2 linked regions of the Pelagicoccus sp. SDUM812003 genome follow. The protein of the gene in region 1 interacts with the protein of each later gene in a pairwise test. Links are inferred from orthologs where the notes say so. Each region holds a gene or a part of one and is shown in the gene's direction. Other genes may lie near its edges.

The links.
Region 2: the proteins of QEH54_RS03895 (region 1) and purT interact in binary tests that used the Escherichia coli proteins (3 or more experiments, as listed by UniProt). The link is inferred for Pelagicoccus sp. SDUM812003 from one-to-one orthologs.

What each region holds. Positions count from the first base shown.
Region 1 is NZ_JARXHY010000002.1:397,607-400,733, forward strand. Bases 250-3,058 are described here. They hold QEH54_RS03895 (farnesyl diphosphate synthase), read left to right. Parts: upstream 250-1,119; coding sequence 1,120-1,998; downstream 1,999-3,058. Other genes in these bases: QEH54_RS03885 (hypothetical protein), read right to left, coding at 250-473; QEH54_RS03890 (DUF4013 domain-containing protein), read right to left, coding at 494-1,072; QEH54_RS03900 (glycosyltransferase family 2 protein), read left to right, coding at 2,004-2,852; QEH54_RS03905 (pyridoxal phosphate-dependent aminotransferase family protein), read left to right, coding at 2,923-3,058. Outside these bases: more of QEH54_RS03885, read right to left, coding at 1-249; more of QEH54_RS03905, read left to right, coding at 3,059-3,127.
Region 2 is NZ_JARXHY010000001.1:512,237-515,333, forward strand. The notes cover bases 40-2,818. They hold purT (formate-dependent phosphoribosylglycinamide formyltransferase), read left to right. Parts: upstream 40-726; coding sequence 727-1,911; downstream 1,912-2,818. Other genes in these bases: QEH54_RS02035 (response regulator), read left to right, coding at 40-660; QEH54_RS02045 (HDOD domain-containing protein), read right to left, coding at 1,972-2,818. Also shown: more of QEH54_RS02035, read left to right, coding at 1-39; more of QEH54_RS02045, read right to left, coding at 2,819-3,097. UniProt on the Escherichia coli protein: Involved in the de novo purine biosynthesis. Catalyzes the transfer of formate to 5-phospho-ribosyl-glycinamide (GAR), producing 5-phospho-ribosyl-N-formylglycinamide (FGAR). Formate is provided by PurU via hydrolysis of 10-formyl-tetrahydrofolate.

The sequences.
Region 1 (3,127 bases):
TTCTCAAAGTGAAGCCGAGCCTGCACCAGCATCTCGAAGCGATCGCCCGTCGGGTTCATGACCACCTTCACGCTCGCGTGCATCACGTCCCCGTCGATGCGCACATTGAAATTTTCAAGGCTCGTCGAGCTCTCCTCCGCGTCGTCAGCGCCTTCCTTCTCCGGCTCGAGGCTGCCGATGAAATAGTTGATCTCCTCTTCGGAAAAGGAAACGGGGCCGGGGGTGCGTCGTTGGATTCTGGAGACGGCGCTGCGAGCGTTGGTCGTTTCCGCAGCCGCCTTTCGACCGGCTTTGAAGTCCGTACCGTAGTCCCCCAGCTTTCGCGGCGCGTCCGCGTCCGGCAATTTGGATACAGCGTTGACTGGCTCTGTGATCAGTAGCCAGATCCCCAGCAAGACGCCGAGAGAAACGCCGGAGCAACCTGTCATGATAACGGATAGAAGCGTCGGCTCCTTGGGCTTAAGTTTTTTCATACAAACAAGGATTCAAATGGTTAGGAGCGCTTCTCCAGATCGCGAAACGCGTATCCCATAAGGTAGAAATAGAAAATGCCGCCGAAGAAGAACGCGATGGGGATCAGCGGCCAGCCGAGAAGGCAGATGCCGAGATAGGCCAAGGTCGGAACCACGTACTGCACCGCTGCACCCTTGAGCATCAGGCCGAGAGCCTCCACGTTGAAGCAGTCCGCGATATCCTGCTTGACCATGTAGAGATAGAGGGCTGCGCTGAGCAGAGGTCCCACGATGAATACGACCGGGATCAAGGGGATTTGAGCGATCAGCCCGTCAAAGGTGAAATAGGTGCAGGCGGCCACTAGGCCCAGCGGCAGACCGGCGAAGATGAGGCCAATCACCAGAAAGCGGAGGCCATCGAGAAACAGCCCTTTCAGGTCGTCCCATTCCGGCAAGGCCATCTCTCGCCCTCGTTTGCCCATCGCGAACACCTGATACAGATAGCCCAGCACCAGAAAGTTGACGATTGGGATGATGCTGAGGACGGCGCCGATGGCGCACTTCTTCAGCCAGGTGCTATCTGAAAAGACGCGTTTAGATACTTGCTCGATCGTGGGCATTTCGAATGCTGGTGTTAATAATAACGTTTCCAATACGCGCATTTCAAATGGAGTTCAAAGAGAAATTACGGGCATACCAGAGCCAGGTTGAGTCAGCTATAGGCGAATACCTACCCGCTGAGGGCACGCGTCCAAGCCGTATCCACCAAGCCATGCGCTACAGCATGCAAGCCGGCGGAAAGCGCCTAAGGCCCGTATTGGTGCTCAGCGCCGCGGAACTCTTCGCCGGAAAAACGGATCCCACGCCCGCAGCCATCGCCGTCGAGTGCCTGCATACCTATTCCCTCATCCACGACGATCTGCCCTCCATCGACAACGCCGACCTGCGCCGCGGCGCCGCGACCTCCCACAAGCAGTTCGACGAAGCCACCGCAGTGCTGGCGGGCGACGCCTTGCTGACCTACGCCTTTCAGCTCATCGCCCGTCACTACAAAAGCCAGCCTAGCCTGTGCGCAGGCTTGGTCTCGGAGCTCAGCGAAACCGCCGGCAGCGAGCGATTGATCGGCGGCCAGGTCGAGGACATCCTGGGCGAAGGAGCTCCCCTCTCGGAAGACACCTTGAACTTCATCCACCTGAACAAGACCTCCGCCCTCATCGAATGCTGCCTGGTCATGGGCGGCATCATCGGCGAGGCCAGCGACGCTCAGCGGGATACGCTGCGGGCGTTCGGACGAGAAATCGGCATCGCCTTTCAAATCATCGACGACATTCTCGACGCCACCAGCGACGCCGAAACCTTGGGCAAAAACACCGGTTCCGACGCCGAGCTGGAGAAAACGACCTACGTCAAGCTGCACGGCTTGCAGCGGTCGCGCGACATCGCTCATCAGCGCACCCAAAAAGCGATCCAGCTCTGCCAATCTCTGCCCGGGGACACCAGTTTCCTCGTAGGCCTCGCGTCCTACCTGGAAAACCGTATCCGATAGCCCGGATGCCGGCATCGCCTCGCATTTCCTTCGTCTCGGCCCTGCACAACTGCCTGCCGCTCACCCAGGCCATGCTGCGCAGCCTCGAGAACACGGTTTCTCTCGAGGACAAGGAGATCGTGCTGGTGGACGATCGATCCAGCGACGATACACCGGCCTTTCTGGACGACTACCAAAAGCGGCCCAACGTCACCGTGCTGCGAAACGCCCAAAACCTCGGTTTCGCCGCCTCCAACAACCTCGGAGCCGCAGCTTCCAAAGGCGACATCCTGGTCCTGCTCAACAATGACCTGGAGCTGACCCCTGGCTGGCTGGAGCCGATGCTCTCCCTGCTGGAATCGCTGCCTGACGCGGGCGCCGTGGGAAACGTGCAGCGAAACCTGGAAACCGGTCTGGTCGATCACGCGGGCATCTTCTTCGGCTTGGACGGCATGCCGACCCACGCTCACAAAAATCGCCGCAATCCCCCCAAGGGCCCGTGGATCGAGCGCAACGCGGTCACCGCAGCCTGCATGGCCATCCGGAAGCGCGACTTTCAGAGCGTGGGCGGGTTCGACGAAAGCTACCGCAACGGCATGGAGGACGTCGATCTGTGCATGAAACTGCGCCAGGCGGGCCGGCGGCTCTACGTCTCGCTAGAGAGTCGGATCGGACACCACATCAGCGTCTCGCCGGGACGAAACCTGAACAACGAGCGCAATACCGAGATCTTCCGCCTGCGCTGGAGCGAGTTCGCCAAACCTTTTGGCAAAGAAGAGTGGCCGCGCGAATACTTGCGACGCTACGCCCGCTACTGGTGGCGCATGGACCCGCCGCTCGCGGCAAAGGCGCTCTTTTTGCTGTTGTTTCGATAAAGGGAATCGGAATTGCCTTCAAATGCGTACCCATTCGCGCTACCTGCTCCCTTTCCCGTATTCACGCTAGATGATTAGGTCTCTCTTCCAGTCGAAAGCTCGCAACCCGATCCACGAGCGCTGTTCCAGCGACAGTTTCACCCAACTCCGCTCTAAATACGCCCTGTACTACCGCATCGCGGAAAAGCAGAACGGCACTCGCGTCACCGTGGACGGGAAGGATCTGGTGATGCTGGCGAGCAACGAATACCTTGGTCTCTCCCAACATCCAAAAG
Region 2 (3,097 bases), on another replicon or contig:
ATCGGCTGGCTGGGGGAAAACCGCTTGGCGGCTCTTGGCGGAAATCTGGTGACGGTGGAGGAGCGCCTGATCCGTGTCCCGCCACTGTTCAACTGGCCCAACTTTCGACTCTTCCAGCTGGGAACGGCTCACATGGCCCGTTTCGTCTGCGAGCACCTGGAAATGGCTTCCTTTTCGGTTTCCGCCTACACCGCCGGCATGATCCACGATCTGGGCAAGCTGCTGTTGATGCGTCTGCACCCGTTCGCCTTCCCCGCGATCCACGAGCACGCCATCCGCGAAGGCCTGACCCTGGCCAAGGCGGAACGCCATTTTTTGGAGGTCAGCACTTACGAAATGGCGGCTTACTTCGCGGAGAAGCAGGACTTGCCCAGGCAGTATGTGAACGTGTTCCGCTGGATGGAGAAACCGGAGGAAGCTCCAGTGGACTCCGATCTCGTGGCGGTGGTCTCGCTGGCCCGTGACCTCTGCCGGCGCAACGAGGTGGGCTTCAACGGGGATACGCCGGAGGATGATGCCACGCCGCTGGAGGAGACCTCCGAATGGCAGGTTCTCAAGAACCGCGTCTACCTGAACTTCGATCTGAAGAGATTCGAGAAGCAGGCCCACAAAGAGTGTCTCGCGATCCGCCGCGAGCTGCGAGGCCTCTTCTCCCGTTAGGCGCCCATCGTTCGCTAGGGCGTTGGTTTAGGTTGAATTGCGGGCACGAGCGATTTGACTGCCGAAATGGTAAGCATCGGCACCCCATTTTCATCAACCGCCAAGAAGGCTCTGCTCTGCGGCTCGGGAGAGCTCGGCAAGGAAATCGCTCTCGAGCTGCAACGCTATGGCGTGGAAGTGATCGCGGCGGACGCCTACGAAAACGCCCCTGCCATGCAGGTGGCGACCCGGTCCCGGGTGTTTTCCATGCTCGATGCCGAAGCCTTGAGACAGGTGATCGAGGAGGAGCGTCCGGATTGGGTGATTCCCGAAGTCGAGGCCATCGCCACGGAGGTGTTGGTGGAAATGGAAGCCAAAGGGGTGACTCAGGTGGCGCCTACCGCCCTGGCCACTCAGCTCACCATGAATCGCGAAGGGATCCGTCGCTTGGCGGCGGAGGAGCTGGGGCTGAAGACCTCGCCCTATCGATTTGCCGCCAGCTTCGACCAGTTTGCGGCTGCCGTTGCGGAGATCGGCTTCCCCTGCGTGGTCAAGCCGATCATGAGCTCTTCGGGAAAAGGGCAGAGCGTTTTGCGGACCCAGGAGGAAATGCAAGCGGCATGGACCTACGCCCAGGAAGGAGGGCGCGCGGGCAAGGGAAAGGTGATCGTGGAGGGCTTCGTCGACTTCGACTATGAAATCACCCTGCTGACCCTGCGTCACTGCGGGGGCGCTCATTTCTGCGATCCTATCGGGCACGTGCAAAAAGATGGCGACTACCGCGAATCCTGGCAGCCGCAGCCCATGAGCCCGAAGGCCTTGGAAAACGCCAGGAACATCGCCGGCGCGGTGACCGAAGCCCTCGGTGGATATGGGATTTTCGGAGTCGAGCTGTTCGTCAAGGGAGATCAGGTCTACTTCAGCGAAGTGTCTCCACGGCCTCATGACACTGGCATGGTGACGATGATTTCCCAGGATCTGTCCCAGTTCGCATTGCACGTCCGGGCGATTCTCGGTTTGCCGGTTCCGGCGATACGCCAGCTCGGTCCCAGCGCCTCCTCCGTAATCCTAGTGGAAGGGAAGTCGGGCAAACCAAGCTATGGAAACCTGGAAGAAGCCCTTCGAGAGCCGGACACTCAGCTTCGCCTCTTTGGAAAGCCGGGCGTTTCGGGAAAGCGCCGCATGGGGGTTTGCCTCGCTCGCGCCGACTCCGTGGAAGCGGCCCGAGCCAAGGCTGTCGCTGCTTCGTCCTCGGTGACGGTGGAGCTCTGAGCGGCGCTCCATCGGGGGCGGGGAAATGCGGAGCCGGACCCGCGAGCGTGAACGGGCGGCTTAGTCGAGATCGATCACGCGAACGCGCCCGTAGTGCTCCACGCTGATGCTGGTGCGCTCGATGCCGACGATTCGAGCCTCATCCAAACGGTCTCCGATGCCGACGATGCGATTGTTCACCTGAGCTTTGGGATCGTTGGCGCGGAAGAAGATCGCCCCCAGCCTGATCTCCGGGAATGGCGGCGGTGGCGGGGGTGGAGGTTCCACCGGCGGGGGCGGTTCCTCGATCGCTTCGGCGTCCAGCGATTGTCCCATTTCGAGAATCTCTTCCACAAGCTTGCCGCGGGAAACGGATTTGGCCAGGCCAGCCGTTTCTTCGGGGTCCGAAGATTCAGAGCCGGCCAGAGCTTGAGAAGCGTCCCGCTGGTCGGTTTTGGAAAATGTATTTATAAAATAGATACAAATCAGACTTACCAAAACCCCTGCTGCGAAGGCGAACAGGATGTTCTTCCCATAGCTTTGGGCTGATTCCAACCGTTCCTCTTCCACTTTCCTCAGGGCGGCCCGTGCCACGGCTTCCGAGAGCGCCGCGTGAGCTGCATGGGTCACCGGATCGGGAGCGGGCGGAGTGAGGTGGGTGGCTGCTGGCTTAGGTTCCACGGCTTGATCAGGTGGCTGACGAACGAGTTTCGCCTTGGGGCGCGGCGGTGGCTCCCCGATGGCGACCGCTTGCCACGCTTCCCAGCGGCCGACTTTTCCGATTTCCTCAAGGAATCCCTGGTTGGGCGCGGCGTCGACATGATGCGGGTTGCGCCGTTTGCGAACGATCGCGTTGGCCGCGTGGACTGCTGCCAGAGACGAGAAGCTCTCTCTGCAGCTATTGGCTGGACGGTGGTGCAAGGCGGCGGTTTCGCACAGCGATTCCGACAGTCCCCAACGGGCGAGCAGGTAGGCGCCTACCTCTGCGTGGTCGCATCCGATGGCTCGCGCTTCGGCCTGCCAAGGCGGGATCGATTCCTCCCGAGCCAGTCGCTGCGCTTCGTCGAACGCTTCGGTATCCAAATCCAGCAGAACAAGCTTGCCAATGTCGTGCAGGAGCCCGGCAGTGTAGGCTTCCTCCGCGGAGGCAGGATTGTCTGTCTCGAAAAGACTGATACGCCGGGCGGCGGTGGCCACTTCTATGCTA